Regions from separate parts of the Paraburkholderia sp. A1BS-2L genome, predicted to be linked through region 1. Evidence: riboswitches for the same ligand, from Rfam matches in the RefSeq annotation. Region 1 holds a riboswitch; the other holds the start of a gene.

Region 1 (7,967 bases):
GCAATATCTTCGGGCAGCCTGCGCTGAAGAACCTGGGCGGCCGCGAAATGAAAAGCGAGAGCTTCGCCGATGAAGCCAGCGTGCGCGCTTTCGTGCGCGGTCACGCCGATTGCCTGTATCACCCGGTAGGCACCTGCAAGATGGGGCGCGACGCGGACCCGCACGCGGTCGTCGATCCCGAACTGCGCGTGCGAGGCGTGGAAAGTCTGCGCGTGGTGGACTGCTCGATCATGCCAACGCTGATCGGCGGCAACACCAACGCTCCGGCCATGATGATCGGCGAAAAGGCCGCCGACATGATTCGCGCCGCACAACGCCGGGCATAGCGAGAATATCGTCGGCAAGGCGCCGGCAGAATCTGGGAGACACACGATGCAACATCCGATCAAGCAAGAAGCCCAGCGGGCGCTGCCCGGGCCGCTTCCCGCAACCGAGGCGACCATCGCCGCGCAACAGCACGCGCTGAACGACCTGCCGCCCGACGATCCGATTGAAGTCGCCGATGCACAGCACGGCTTTATCGGCACCATAGCCGATGCGGAGATTCGCGGCGCATACGGGCAACTGATCTGGAGCCTCGCCGATTATGGCTTTCTCGACGAGCAAGCCGCGCCGCCCACCGCGCATCCCGGTCTGTGGCGCCATGCGCGGCTGAACAGGCTGCACGGTCTCTTCAGCGTGACCGAGCGCATCTATCAGGTGCGTGGCTTCGACGTTTCCAACGTGACGTTCATCGAAGGCGAGACCGGCCTGATCGTGATCGATCCGCTCACGTGCAAGGAAACCGCTGCCGCCGCGCTCGAGCTGTATTTCGCGCATCGTCCGAGGCGCCCTGTCGTGGCGGTCATCTACAGCCACAGCCATGCCGATCACTTCGGCGGTGTGCGAGGCGTCGTGGACGAAGCGGATGTCGTGGCCGGCAAGGCGCAGGTCATCGCGCCCGCTGGATTCATGGAAGAAGCGGTGTCGGAAAACGTGATGGCGGGCACGGCCATGGCGCGGCGCGCACAATTCCAGTTTGGCCATACGCTCGCGCGCAATGCCTGCTGCCAGATCGATGCGGGCATGGGCAAGAATATTCCGCGCGGCACGATCACGCTGATTCCACCGACAAAGCTGATCATGCAAATGACCGAATCGCATGTGATCGACGGCGTCGAAATCGTGTTTCAGCTCACGCCCGAAAGCGAAGCGCCCGCCGAGATGCACTTCTGGTTCCCGCAGGAGCGCGCGCTCAACCTGGCCGAGAACGGCACGCGGTCGCTGCACAATCTGTGTCCGCTGCGAGGCGCGCAGGTACGCAACGCGCAATCGTGGTCGCGATACCTGGGCGAGTCGCTGGAGCGCTACGGGCGCGAAGCCGAGGTCGTGTTCGCGCAGCACAACTGGCCGACCTGGGGCAACGAGCGCATCGTCGATTACCTGGAGGCGCAGCGGGATCTCTACAAATTCCTGCACGACCAGACTGTGCGCCTCATGAACCACGGCTTGAACGCCGTTGAAATCGCCGAGCAGATTCGCCTGCCGGACGAGTTGCGTTCGAAGTGGCATGCGCACGGCTACTACGGCGCTGTCGTGCACAACGTCAAAGCCATCTATCAGCATTACCTGGGTTGGTACGACGGCAATCCGGCTAACCTGCACGCCCTGCCTCCGGAGGCTTCCGCACCGCGCTATGTCGAGTACATGGGCGGAGCCGATGCCATGCTCGAGCGCGCGCGTCGAGATTTCGATCAAGGCGAGTACCGTTGGGTCGCCCAGTGCATGAACCACCTGGTGTTTGCACAGCCGCAGTTGCGCGAAGCGCGCGAACTGGGTGCTGCTGCGCTCGAACAGATGGGGTATCAGGCCCAATCGGCAACGTGGCGCAACGCGTTCCTGCTCGGCGCGCGCGAACTGCGCGAAGGGCGAGATGCTTCGACCGAATTCGGCAGCCGCAGTGCCGACATGGTCAGCGCGATTACCGAGGAAATGTTCTTCGACTATTTCGCCGTTCGTGTCGATGGCCTGAAGGCGCAGCATCTGAACATGCGCATTGCGTGGCGTTTCAGCGACATCGATAAGCAGTTCAAACTGAATCTCCAGAATGGGGCGTTGACGTGGTGCTACACATCGCCAAACGAACGCACCGATCTGAGCGTGACCATGTCGAGGCAAACGCTCAACCGGATCCTCTGCGGGGAAACGGGCTTTCAGGAAGCCGTACTTGCGCGCGAAATCCAGCTGGACGGCAAGGTCGAACTGTTCCGCGCCATGCTAGGGACCCTCGACAAATTCGACGGCGATTTCAACGTCGTGGAACCGTGACGCAGATGTGCCGACGAACTACGCCATGAAACGAGCCCCCTCCCGCACAACCGCATTCGTCGGCTATAATGCGCCGGTCTTAGGGGAGTAGTCTGCGTCACGCGCGATGCGTGTCGCGCCGCCGTCAACATAATTGGCACGCTGTGCCATGGCGCCGGCAGCCGTTCTTCGGCCTGACGAGACCTATGACGTCATCCTTCATACCCGGGCTGGGCGGGGGGATTGCGTCATTGGTCCGTCCGTCCAGCCCGAGGAATGCCGTTTCCCATGCACCGCTTTTCACGCCGCCACGCGATCGCAGTCGCACACCCCCGCACGACGGAGCGCTCGTCATGATCTGGACGTTCGCCCTGCTCATTGCCGCCGCCGGCATCATCTATCTATCCTGCGAAACCTTCGTCAATGCCGTCGAGTGGCTCGGCCAGAAGCTCAAGGTCACGCAGACGGCCACCGGCACGATCCTTGCCGCGTTCGGCACGGCGCTGCCCGAAAGCGTGGTCACGCTCGTAGCCGTTGCGTTCGGCACCGATCCGGCCCACAAGGAAATCGGCATTGGCGCGGCCATTGGCGGGCCGCTCGCGCTCAGCACCGTCGCCTATGCGGTGGTGGGCGTCGCGTTGCTGGCGACGGTCGCGCGCGCGGGCCGTGCAGGCGCCGGCACCGTCGACGCCGATACGCGCCACCTGCGCCGCGACCAGCTCTGGTTCCTCGCGATCTTCGTGGCGAAAATCGGGCTCGGACTCGTGGTGTTCAGTTTCAAGCCCATTCTCGGCATTGCGTTTCTCGCGGCCTACGCGCTCTATTGCTGGAAGGAGCTGAGCGACGATGGCGATGAGATCGAAGACGTGGGGCTCGAGCCGCTCAAGCTGCGTCCGCGCGATGCGGACCCGTCGCTGTTCTGGGTCCTGCTCCAGACCCTGGGCGCGCTGGTCGTGATCTTCTTCGCCTCGCACCTGTTCGTGCAGCAGATCGGTAAAGTAGGACCGTGGCTCGGCCTGAGCCCGCAATTGACTGCGCTGCTCTTCAGCCCGATCGCCACCGAGCTGCCGGAAATCATGAACGCGATCATCTGGGTGCGTCAGGGCAAGGAGCGGCTCGCGCTCGCGAACATCAGCGGCGCGATGATGATCCAGGCGACCATTCCAACCGCATTCGGCTTGTTCTTCACGCCGTGGCACCTGGGTGCGCCGTCGATTCTTGCCGCGGCCACGACGATGCTCGCCATCCTGTTCCTGCAATGGGCGTTCCGTGCGCCGCAAGTGCATAGCCGCCAGCTTACGCATGTGGGCTGGCTCTATGCGGTGTTTGCGGGCATGCTGTGGGTGATTCCGAAGTGATTGGCTTGCGGCGGTTGCGCAACACGTTGCGAAACCGCCGCCCCACGACCCTCAATGCGTCGCATGCAGATACAGATACAGCGACGCAGCCGCCACGCCGCCCAGCAGCGGTCCGAGCACGGGAATCCACGCATAGCGCCAGTCGCTGTCTCGCTTGCCCGGGATCGGCAGCAGCGCATGCATGATGCGCGGCGAGAGATCGCGCGCCGGGCTCATGGCGTAGCCCGTGGGGCCGCCCAGCGAAATGCCGATGCCGAGCACGAGCAGGCCAACCGGCAATGCATCGAGCGCGCCCAGGCCCACCTGCGGCGAGGCCAGATACAGTACGCCGAGGATCAGCACGAAGGTACAGATGGCTTCGGTCATCACGTTGTGCCGCACGCTACGGATCGCAGGCGCGGTGCAGAACACGGCGAGCTTGAGATCGGCATCGGCTTCGTTCGCGAAGTGCTGGCGATAAGCGAGCCACACGAGGAACGCGCCCGCCATGCCGCCGAGCATCTGGGCGACGATGTAGCCGCACACCTTCGACCATGCGAACTTGCCAGTGAGCGCGAGGCTGATCGTCACGATCGGGTTCAGATGCGCGCCGCTGTACGATGCGGTGACGTACACGGCCACGAACACGGCCATCGCCCAGCCCATCACGATGACGATGAGGTCGGCGCCCTTGCCTTTGGTCTTTGCGAGCAGCACGTTGGCGACCGCGCCGTTGCCTAGCAGTACGAGTATGGCCGTGCCGATGAATTCAGCAATGTATGGTGACATTCTGATTATTTCTCAGGATTCCGAAATGGACGCGAGACCAGCGCAGTGCTGGCTGCGCGGCCCTTCGGTATTGGGTTACGTTGACTCGTTCGAGTTCTTTGGCCGGATGTCGCCGCGGCGTTACTGCGTGTCGTCGGCCCAAGCCTTGGCGGCGCGCACCGCGCGCTGCCATCCCGCGCGACAGGCGTCCACCTGCGATGGCGGCATGGCGGGCGAGAAACGCTTGTCCACATGCCACTGGCTCTGCAGTTCGTTCACGCTTTTCCAGTAGCCGGTCGCGAGGCCAGCGAGATAGGCCGCGCCTAGCGCGGTGGTTTCGGTAATCCGCGGACGCACGGCATCCACTCCCAGCAGGTCTGCCTGGAACTGCATGAGCAGGTTATTGGCGCTCGCCCCGCCGTCCACGCGCAACTCGCCTACGCTGATGCCCGAATCGGCCTCCATGGCAGCGAGCACGTCGAGCGATTGATACGCGATCGAATCGAGCGCGGCGCGCGCGACGTGCGCTGCGGTCGTGCCGCGCGTCACGCCAAAGAGCGAGCCGCGCGCGTGCGCGTTCCAGTGCGGCGCGCCAAGGCCAGCGAAGGCCGGCACCAGATACACACCATCCGTGTGCGGCACGCTCGCCGCAAGGGCTTCGACTTCCGCCGCGCTCTTGATGAGGCCCATGCCGTCGCGCAGCCATTGCACCACGGCACCAGCGATAAAGATGCTGCCTTCGAGCGCATAGTTCACCTCGTCGCCAATCTGCCACGCAATGGTCGTCACGAGATTGTTCTTCGACTCGATGGGCTTCGTGCCCGTGTTCATCATGAGGAAGCAGCCCGTGCCGTAGGTATTCTTCACCATGCCGGAGGCCGTGCACATCTGGCCGAACAGCGCCGCCTGCTGGTCGCCGGCAATGCCTGCGAGCGGAATCTTCGACGCGAATACCGTGGTTTTGGTCGGCCCATACACTTCGGATGACGAACGAACTTCGGGAAGCATGCTGCGCGGAATATCGAGCGCGTCGAGCAGCTCGTCGTCCCATTTGCGCGTGTGGATATTGAACAGCATCGTGCGCGAGGCGTTGGTCACGTCGGTCACGTGCAATTCGTGCTTCGTGAAATTCCAGACGAGCCAGCTGTCGACGGTGCCAAACGCGAGCAAGCCTCGACGCGCCTTTTCGCGCGCGCCTTCCACGTTGTCGAGAATCCAGCGGATCTTGGTGGCCGAGAAGTACGCGTCGATCGGCAGACCGGTCTTCGCGCGCACCATGGCTTCGAGGCCTTGTGCCTTGAGTTGATCGCAGAAGCCGGCCGTGCGGCGGTCCTGCCAGACGATCGCGTTGTAGATGGGATGGCCGGTCTCGCGGTCCCAGACGATGGTGGTTTCGCGCTGGTTCGTGATGCCAATGGCGTCGATATTGGTGCCGTTCAGTCCCACGCGCGTAACGGCTTCGGCGGCCACGCCCGCCTGGGTCGACCAGATTTCCTGCGGATCGTGCTCGACCCAGCCCGGACGCGGATAAATCTGCTCGAACTCCTTCTGGGCCATCGAGACGATATGGCCCTGCCGGTCGAACAGCATCGCACGCGAACTCGTGGTGCCCTGGTCGAGCGCAAGAATGTACTGTTGGTCCTGCATGTCTCTTATCTCCATCCGTGAGTAGTTTTGATTCACGCCGCGATGTGCGGCGCGCGGCTCGCGGCAAACCACGCTTCGAGCGCCGCCGTGACCGCCTCCAGCGTGCCCGACGCCACGTGCAAGCCGAGCTTCGAGCGGCGCCAGAGCACGTCCTCGGCGCAGGTCGCCCACTCGGTATCACGCAAATAGCGCAATTCGGCCTCGTAAATGCCTGGGGCAATCTGCGGCCCCAGTTCTTCGAGCGACGCAGCCTTGCCGATCAGGCGCTCAGCGCGCGTGCCGTAAGCGCGCGCGTAACGCAGCGCGAGCGGCGCGGGCAGCCAGGCGTGGCGACCCGCGAAGCCTTCGGCGAAGGGCGCGAAACGCGCGTTCGCGATGTCGCCGCCCGGCAGCGGCTCGCCGGCGGTCCAGCCCGGCGCGTTGCTGCCCAGCACGCGGCACAGCCTGTCGCCGGCTTCTTCCGCGAGCTTGCGAAACGTGGTGATCTTGCCGCCGAACACGGAGAGCAGCGGCGCGCCTTCGGTGTCGTCCATCTCCAGACGATAGTCGCGCGTGACCGCCGACGCATTCTTCGTGCCCTCTTCTTCGAGCAGCGGCCGCACGCCCGAGTAGGTCCAGTGCACGTCGGCGGGCGAGATCTTGCGCTTGAAATAGCGGTTGATCGACTCGCACAGATAGCGCGTTTCGTCGCCGTCGATCGAGACTTTCGCGGGATCGCTGCGGTATTCCACGTCGGTCGTGCCGATCAGCGTGAAGTCGTGCTCGTAAGGAATCGCGAAGACGATGCGCTTGTCCGGATTCTGGAAAATGTAGGCGTGGTCATGATCGAATAGACGCTTCGTCACGATATGGCTGCCCTTCACGAGGCGTACGCTGTGCTGCGCGCCGCGCCCGAGCGCGCCGTGCAGCACCTCGCCCACCCATGGGCCCGCCGCATTGGCCACCGCGCGCGCGCGCACGTCGAAGGTGCTGCCGTCGGGGCGGCGCAGGGTCGCCAGCCATTCGCCATTCACGCGCTGCGCGCCAACGAGCTTGGTGCGCGTGAGAATCCGCGCGCCGCGCTCCTGCGCGTCGAGCGCATTGAGCACGACCAGACGCGCATCGTCCACCCAACCGTCCGAGTAAACGAAACCGCGCCGAATGGTGTCGATGAGCGGTGCGCCCGCCGCGTGGCGGCGCATGTCGATGCCGCGCGAGCCCGGCAGCAGCTCGCGCCTGGCCAGATGATCGTAAAGAAAGAGCCCGACGCGGATGAGCCACGCGGGGCGCAGGTTGGGCATGTGCGGCATCACGAAGCGCAGCGGCCACATGATGTGGGGCGCCGAGCGCAACAGCGTCTCTCGCTCCTGCAGCGCCTTGCGCACGAGGCCGAACTCGCGGTGTTCGAGGTAGCGCAGCCCGCCGTGAATCAGCTTTGTGCTCGCTGACGAGGTGTGCGAGGCAAGGTCGTCCTGCTCGCAAAGGAGCACGGAGAGCCCGCGCCCAGCCGCGTCACGCGCGATGCCCGCGCCGTTGATTCCGCCACCCACGACGAGCAGATCGTAGCGATTCTGTTGACTCACCTGCGTTCCCTGATAGTTCCGGCAAACTCGCGATCCTGGTTGATCACGCCAAAGCATTCACCAGGATCGAACCAAAAAATGTTCGAATTCGAAATTTATCGAACAAAACCGAAAAAGTAAAGTTCGCTTTTATGGTGTGACGAGCGGACTTCCGGAATCGCCTGACAAAAGGCAACTGCCCTGCATATCGCTGGATTTCAAGCGCAAGTGGACGCCCGATCAAGCGCCTGGAGAGCGTTTGAACAAGCTCGAAAATTTTCGAATGATGTTCGTATTGCTTTCGTTTCGGCACATGCGGGTGCGCCGCGCCGCTGCCTAGTCCGCGACGTACACGGCCGTTCCCGCCTGGGCAACGGTCTCGTTCATT
Region 2 (7,967 bases), on a different replicon from region 1:
CAGTCGCGGCAGGTCACGCGGTTGCCGGTCCAGTTGTGGAAGTATTCGTGGCCGACCACGGCCTCGATGTTGGCGAAATCGACGTCGGTGGCCGTTTCCGGATTCGCCAGCACGTACTTCGTATTGAAGATGTTGAGCCCCTTGTTCTCCATCGCGCCCATGTTGAAGTCGCTCACGGCGACGATCATGAAGCGGTCGAGATCCAGTTCGAGGCCGAAGCGCCGCTCGTCCCAGCGGATCGAGTGGATCAGCGAGTCCATCGCATGGCGCGTCTTGTCGAGATCGTGCGGCTCGACCCACACCTGCAGCAGCTTCTCCTTGCCCGAGCCGGTCTTGATGCGCTCTTCGAGCGCCACGAGCTTGCCGGCCACCAGCGCGAACAGGTAGCTCGGCTTGCGGAACGGGTCTTCCCACTTCGCATAATGGCGGCCGTCGGGCAGTTCGCCTGCTTCGATGAGATTGCCGTTCGAGAGCAGCACCGGGCACGCGGTCTTGTCGGCGCGCAGCGTGACGGTGTAGGTCGACATGACATCGGGGCGGTCGAGGAACCAGGTGATGCGGCGAAAGCCTTCAGCTTCGCATTGCGTGAAGAAGTTGCCGCTCGATACGTAGAGCCCCGAGAGCGTGGTGTTGGCTTCCGGGTCGTTGGCGCCCGTGAGCGTGAGCGTGAACGCGTCGGGCACGTTCTCGATCGTCAGGCCATGTTCGTGCGCACGCACGTTTTCGCAGGCATTGCCGTCGATTTGCGCGCCGATGAATTCGAGCTGTTCACCCATCAATTCGAGGTGCGGCGCGGACTTGGCAGCGGGATTGCGGCGCACGCGCAGCGTGCTCTTGACGACGGTGTGTCCGGGCGCGAGGTCGAATTCGAGGTCGACGGTGTCGATCAGGAAGGCGGGCGGCGCGTAGTCTTCGCGGCGGATCACAGTAGGCGTGGCGGTATCGGACATGGTCTCGTGCGGGGAAGCTTCGGGTCGGATAGCGGTATAGGGAGGCCGCGCCTTGCGTACGATGACGCGGCCGCTCGCCCCATTGTACAAAGGCTCGCGCAGCTTGTCCGAGATGGCCCGCAGGCGTGCGCCGCGCAGCGGGCCCGAACTTTCCCGCTGGGGCGCGAGTCAGTATGATCGGGGCCTGCGGTGTCGACCACCGCAAGCTTGCCGCGCGCCGACGAACTGTCGTCACTGCCACGACTGCAACGAGAAGACCATGATGCCCGACCGATGGACCCGCCGCGCGCTGCTGTTGCTGGCGGCGCTTGCCGTGACGCTGTCCGGCTGCACGACCTATGTGACGAGCCAGGTGACCGCGTTCTCCGCGTGGGGAGGCGGCAGCGATGCCACGCGCACTTACGCGTTCACGCGCAATCCCGACCAGCAGCACAGCATCGAGCAATCGACCTACGAGAGCCTCGTTGCCGACGGGCTCTCCTCGTACGCATTCCGCCAGGTGCCCGAGCGGCAGGCGCGCTATCTCGTGGGCCTCGCCTACGGCAGCCGCATGGACACGGTCACGGTGGCGCAGCCCGTGTTCTACAACCCGTGGCCGGCTCCGTACTGGGGACCGTTCAATCCGTGGGGGCCTTGGGGTCCCTGGGGCCCCGCTTATGTGAACCAGAGCTATCCGGTGTACTCGCATGCACTCGGCATCCGCATCACGGAGCAGGCGGGCGGGAAGGAAGTCTATAACGTCACCGCGCGCACCTCGGGCGACGATCCCTCGCTCGTGCACATCATGCCGTTTCTGGTGCGCAGCGCACTGTCGAACTTCCCGCTGCAGAACGGCTCGGTGCAGCAGGTGAAACTGCCCGTGGACAAGACCACGGGGGCGCCGGCCGAAGTCCCGGCGGCGGCGCCAGGAACCGCACCGGCAGCGGCCGCTCCGGCAAAGTAGACGGAGCCAGCGTCAGTGGCGGCTCAAGCGTTACAGACGATCAAACGCCCACGCCCATGATGGCGAGCACGCCAAGCACCACGAACAGCACGGCGGCGATGCCGTGCACCAGGCCCGTCGGCAGCTTGTGGGCGAAGCGGTCGCCCAGCAGGATCGCAGGCACATTGGCAATCATCATGCCGAGCGTCGTGCCGGCCACCACCCCGAAGAAGTCGTGAAAGCGCGCGGCGAGCGCGACGGTTGCGATCTGCGTCTTGTCGCCCATCTCGGCGAGAAAGAAGGTGACGACGGTGGCGCCGAACACGCCGAGGCGCGTGCGATTGACGGTGGCTTCGCCCTCGTCGAGCTTGTCGGGCACGAGTATCCACAATCCCATGGCGACGAAGGAGACGGCGAGCGCCCAGCGCATCACCGAGGGCGTGACGAGCGAGCCGAGCCACGCGCCGAGCGCGCCCGCGCCCGAGTGATTGACGAGCGTGGCGGCCAGTACGCCGAGAATGATCGGCATGGGCTTGCGATAGCGCGCTGCGAGCACGAGCGAAAGCAGTTGCGTCTTGTCGCCGATTTCGGCGAGCGCGACTGCGCCGGTCGAGACGAGAAAGGCGTGATTCACGTGTTGGTGATCCTCGGGCCGAGATAAATGCGGGCGACGACTCACGGCCCGCCGGGCCCTGTTGCGGCGGGCATGAGTCATCGGTCTCGCCAGGCCTGAGTACTAAGGCTGCGTTCGCCATGGCCGCGCGGGCCAAGTCTGTTGACGGATGCTCCCGCTGCGCATGCGCGGCGCGCGCCAAGACCCGAAGGCTAGCCGGGCGGCACGGAGCGGGGCGGCTACTCCCCAATGGACGGCGAATTATAGCATTGGGGTTTTTCCGACACCCGGCTTCGCCGGGGCCGTTGGAATGGGGATTTGCCGTGGGATTTTAACGCTTTGCCGTGTCGCGGCTGTGCACGCGCGTACCGGCTGCGTAGGTCTCGAATACGGCGCGGTCGTCGCCGAGCAGCGCGAACGCGAACAGCAGTTCTTCGAGCGATTCGGCGCGCGCGGTGCGGCGCTTGAGCAGCGGGGTGGCCTGCGGGTCGAGCACGACGAAGTCGGCTTCGCTTTGCGGCGCGAGCGTGCCGATCTTGTCGGCGAGATCGAGCGCGGCTGCCGCGCCGGCCGTGGCGAGCCAGAACATGCGCGTGGCCGTCAGGTGATGGCCGCCCATGCGCGCGACCTTGTGCGCTTCGTTCATGGTTTGCAGCATCGAGAACGACGTGCCGCCGCCCACGTCTGTCGCGAGTGTGACGGGCAACTCGGTGGCCTGGGCCTTGTCGAAGTCGAACAGGCCGCTGCCGAGGAACAGGTTCGAGGTCGGGCAGTGCGCCGCGACCGTGCCGGTTTGCGCCATGCGGCGGCGGTCTTCGTCGTCGAGCCAGATGCAGTGGCCGTACACGGCGCGGCGGCGCAGGAGTCCGTAATGATCGTAGACATCGAGATAGCTGCGCTGGCGCGGGAACAGTTCCTTCACCCACTTCACTTCGTCGAGATTTTCGGCGACGTGGCTCTGAATGAAGATGTCGCCGTGCGCCTTCGCGAGCGCCTCGCACGCTTCGAGCTGCGCCTCGGTCGAGGTGGGCGCGAAGCGCGGCGTGAGCGCGTACATCTGGCGGCCGTTGTTATGCCAGCGCGAGATGAGTTCGGCGCTGTCGTCGTAGCCGGTCTGGGGCGTGTCGCGCAGGAACTCGGGGCAGTTGCGGTCCATCAGGACCTTGCCCGCGATCATGCGCATGTTCCGGGACTCGCTCGCCGTGAACAGCGCATCGGCCGATTGCTTGTGCACCGAGCAGTAGACGAGCGCCGTGGTCGTGCCGCACGAGAGCAGTTCGTCGACGAAAAAGCGCGCCGTCTCGAACGCCACGTTTTCATTGGCGAAGCCGCGCTCGGTCGGGAACGTGTAGGTCTCGAGCCACGGCAGCAGGCCCGGCGCCGGCGAGGCGATCATGTCGGTCTGCGGGTAGTGAATGTGCGTGTCGATGAAGCCCGGCACGATCAGCTTGTCGCGCAGGTTGTGCACCGTCGCGCCTTCAGCCACGCGAGCGCTGAGCTCGGACCATGCGCCCGATGCGACCACGCGGCCGTTCTCGACGATCACCACGCCGTCTTCGTGGAAGACGGCAGCGTCGGGCGATTGCGCGGGGTCGCCGGTGAACGTCAACAGTTTTGCGCGATAAGCCGATTGAGTCATGGGAACTTCGTCTCCGAAAAATTCAGGTGTTCATGAGCCGTATGTATGCGCACCGCTCCTGAAAACGCGGCGCGCAAAAGCCCTGGGGCCGGCGCTGGCGCGCCGGTCCTCATCAAGGGTGAAGCCTTAAGCTTGGGGAGCTGCGCGGGATCAGGCCACGGCGCCGCTCCAGTACCGATCGAGCTGCGCGATCAGCGCGGCGCGTTCCTCGGGCGTCACGAAAGACGCCTCGAAGCTGTTGCGCAGGATCGTGTACACCTCTTGGTCGTCGAGCTGCAGCGCCGTGATGATGGCGCTGAAGTTCTCGTTCACGTAGCCGCCGAAGTACGCGGGATCGTCGGAATTGACGGTCACCGCGACGCCTTCGTCGAGCAGCTTTTTGAGCGTGTGCTTCGTCATGTCGTCGAACACGCAGAGCTTCAGGTTCGAAAGCGGGCAGACGGTGAGCGCGACGCGCGTGTCGGCGAGGCGCGTGACGAGCGCCTTGTCCTCGATGCTGCGTACGCCGTGGTCGACGCGGTCGACCTTGAGCAGATCGAGCGCCTCGTAGATATAGGCGGGCGGGCCTTCCTCTCCGGCATGCGCGACGAGCTTCAGCCCTTGCGCGCGCGCCTTCGCGAACACGCGCTCGAATTTCGAGGGCGGATGGCCGCGCTCCGACGAATCGAGACCCACGCCGATCATGCGCGGATAGCGCGCGAACAGCGGCAGCGCGGCATCGAAGGTGGCGAGCGCGTCGGCTTCGCTCAGATGGCGCAGGAAGCAGAGGATCAGCTTGCTCGTGAGGCCGCGTTTTTCGGCGTCGGCGAGTGCGCGGTCGACGCCCGCGACCACCGTTTCGATCGGCACGCCGCGTTCGGTGTGCGTTTGCGGATCGAAGAATATTTCGGTGTGCACGACGTTGTCCGCGAGCGCGCGCTCGCAGTAGGCCATCGTCATGTCGTAGAAGTCCTGCTCGTTGAGCAGCACGCTCGCGCCTGCGTAATAGATGTCGAGGAACGACTGCAGGTCGGTGAACGCGTAGGCCGCGCGCAGCGCTTCGATCGACTCGTAAGCGAGCTCGACGTGATTGCGCTGCGCGAGCGCGAAGATCAGCTCGGGTTCGAGCGAGCCTTCGATGTGGATGTGCAGCTCGGCCTTCGGCGCGCGCGCCGCTTTTTGTACGAGCGCTGCGAACGGGTTGACGGTGGGCGTGATGGTCATGGTTGGATCGATCGGTTGCGTTCAGTGGTTGACATCACGCGGAATGGATCGTGCCGGTAGCGGACGTTCCGGTAGCGGACGTGCCGGTAACCGCAACGGCTGCATGCCCAGGCGTGCCGGCGGCCGCCGCCGACGCCTCGATCGCCTGCAGCAATTGCGCGGCGGCCGAGATCGCGATGACTTCGGGCGACTTGTCGACGATGCCGTCCACGCCGAGCGGGCAGTGCATGCGCGCGATCTGCAGCGGATCGATGCCGCGCGCGGCGAGCCGGTGCTCGAACTGCTTGCGCTTCGTGTGCGAGCCGATCATGCCGAAGAACAGGAAGTCGCCGCGACGCAGGATGCGCTCGGCAAGATCGAGGTCACGCGAATGATCGTGCGTCATCACGATGAAGCTCGTGCCCGGCGGGGCAGCGTCAATGGCTTCGTCAGGTGCGTCGTTGGCATCGATCGTGACGTTGGGCGCATTGAGCGCCGCGAACGCTTCCGGCGAGGGAAACGCGGCGTCGCGCTCGTCCACCCAGCGCACCCGGCAGGGCAGCGTGCCGAGCACGCGCACGAGCGCCGCGCCCACATGGCCCGCGCCGAACAGCACGACGGGCCGCTCGTTGGGCGCGATCGTTTCGGTGAGCAGCATCGTGCCGTCGTCGTGATGGTTACCATCGCCCGGCGCGCCCGTGTCCCACAGCAGGCAATCGGGCGATTCCACGCCGGGCTCGGGTTCCGAAAGCAAAACTGTATCGGCCGCCGAGGCATCCGTCAGGTCGGTTTCTGTGCCGGAAGGCGCTCCATTCCGCGAGGAGCGGAATGATACGCTACGAACCGTCGAGGCGCCCGCCGCGAGCCGGCGGGCCAGCGTGGCGAGCCAGCCGAGGTCGGAGACGTCGAGCCGCTCGAACGCAAGGACGACTGCTCCGCCGCAGCACTGGCCGAGGCTCGGCCCGAGCGCGAATCGCTCGAGGCGGCGCGCATGCGGCGTGCGCATGCCGTCGCGCAATACCTGGCGCGCGGTCTCGATGGCCTTCCATTCGAGATGGCCGCCGCCGATCGTATGACGGGCCGCTTCGCGCGTGACGATCATCTTCGTGCCGGCTTCGCGCGGCACCGAGCCTTCGGCGCGCGCGACGGTCACGAGCACGGCGGCATCGCCGTGCGCTAGCAGGTGTTGAAGGTCGGTGACCCAGGCTTGCATCGGGCGGTTCTCCTACTTGACGACAGCTTCTGTTGGGGCGGCGGCCGGCACGCTTGCCGCGTGCTCGCGCAGGGCGTCGAGCGCCCCGATTGCATGAAGGATCGCCTCGGGCGTGGCGGGCGCATTGAGCGGCGCGGCTTCGCGGGCCTCGGGCACGGCCGCGCCGATTGCCTCGCGGATCGCGAGCAGCACCGAGAACGGCAGCAGCAAGGGCGGCTCGCCCACGGCCTTCGAACGGAACACAGTGGGCTCGGCGTTTTCGTTGCGATAGAGCTGGACGTGAAACGCCGCGGGCGTATCGCTGATCGCCGGAATCTTATAGGTGGAGGGCGCGTGCGTCATGAGCTTGCCGTCGCGGTTCCACCACAGCTCCTCGCTCGTGAGCCAGCCCATGCCCTGGATGAACCCGCCTTCCACCTGGCCGATGTCGATGGCCGGGTTGATCGACTGGCCGGCGTCGTGCAGCAGGTCGGCGCGCACGAGCTTCCATTCGCCCGTGAGCGTGTCGACGACCACTTCCGACACCGCCGCGCCATAGGCAAAGTAATAGAACGGATGGCCGGTGAGCGTGCGCGCGTCCCAATGGACCGTGGGCGTGGCGTAAAAGCCGTCGGACCACAGTTGCACGCGCTTCAGATACGCGGTTTCTACGAACTCGGCGAAGGCGATCGCCTTGCCGTTCACTCGCACCAGGCCATCTTCGAACGCGACGTTTTCGGGCGCGCCGCCGTACTGCGTGGCGGCGAGCGTGGCGAGGCGCGTGCGGATCGCGAGCGCCGCGTCTTCGGCGGCCTTGCCGTTCAGGTCGCTGCCGGTCGAGGCGGCGGTGGCGGACGTGTTCGCCACCTTCGACGTGTCGGTGGCGCTCACGCGCAACTGCGCGAGCGGCAGTCCGAATACGCCCGCGACCACCTGCGCGACCTTCGTGTTGAGCCCCTGGCCCATTTCGGTGCCGCCGTGGTTCACGAGCACGGAGCCGTCGCGATAGACGTGCACGAGCGCGCCCGCCTGGTTCAGATGCGGGACGTTGAACGAGATGCCGAACTTCACCGGCGTGAGCGCGATGCCGCGCTTGAGCACTGGGCTCGTGCGGTTGAACGCGGCGAGCGCGGCGCGGCGCGCGGCGTACTGGCTCGACGCGAGCAACTGCTCGGTGAGCGGCGCGAGCACGTTGTCCGCGACGCGTTGCCCGTAGGGCGTGACGTCCCGTTCGCCGATGCCGTAGTAGTTCGCGCGGCGCACGTCGAGCGGATCGCGGCCGAGCGCGCGGGCGATGCCGTCGAGCATCACCTCCATCACGAGTGCGCCCTGCGGGCCGCCGAAGCCGCGGAAAGCCGTGTTCGACTGCGTGTTGGTCTTGCAGCAGAGCGCGACGATTTCGACGTCCGAAAGATAGTAGGCGTTGTCGAAATGGCAGACCGCGCGCGTGGCGACCGCGCCCGAGAGAT

Evidence for each region. A riboswitch is a leader RNA that binds a small molecule or an ion and turns the genes downstream of it on or off. The one in region 1 is predicted to bind manganese.
Region 2: it holds a riboswitch for manganese, as region 1 does, so the genes downstream of both, P5W98_RS10500 (TMEM165/GDT1 family protein) here and P5W98_RS31125 (sodium:calcium antiporter) in region 1, are expected to answer to the same signal.

Annotation. Positions count from the first base shown of each region.
Region 1 is NZ_CP120431.1:270,352-278,318, reverse strand. It holds gene P5W98_RS31135 (GMC family oxidoreductase) at 1-326, shown strand, start outside; gene P5W98_RS31130 (alkyl/aryl-sulfatase) at 373-2,307, shown strand; yybP-ykoY riboswitch at 2,378-2,555, shown strand; gene P5W98_RS31125 (sodium:calcium antiporter) at 2,640-3,644, shown strand; gene P5W98_RS31120 (MIP/aquaporin family protein) at 3,696-4,412, opposite strand; gene glpK (glycerol kinase GlpK) at 4,533-6,038, opposite strand; gene glpD (glycerol-3-phosphate dehydrogenase) at 6,071-7,600, opposite strand; gene P5W98_RS31105 (DeoR/GlpR family DNA-binding transcription regulator) at 7,916-7,967, opposite strand, start outside.
Region 2 is NZ_CP120428.1:2,315,682-2,323,648, reverse strand. It holds gene pepN (aminopeptidase N) at 1-950, opposite strand, end outside; gene P5W98_RS10505 (DUF4136 domain-containing protein) at 1,210-1,893, shown strand; gene P5W98_RS10500 (TMEM165/GDT1 family protein) at 1,934-2,506, opposite strand; yybP-ykoY riboswitch at 2,598-2,745, opposite strand; gene guaD (guanine deaminase) at 2,817-4,124, opposite strand; gene P5W98_RS10490 (adenosine deaminase) at 4,275-5,327, opposite strand; gene xdhC (xanthine dehydrogenase accessory protein XdhC) at 5,362-6,519, opposite strand; gene xdhB (xanthine dehydrogenase molybdopterin binding subunit) at 6,532-7,967, opposite strand, start outside.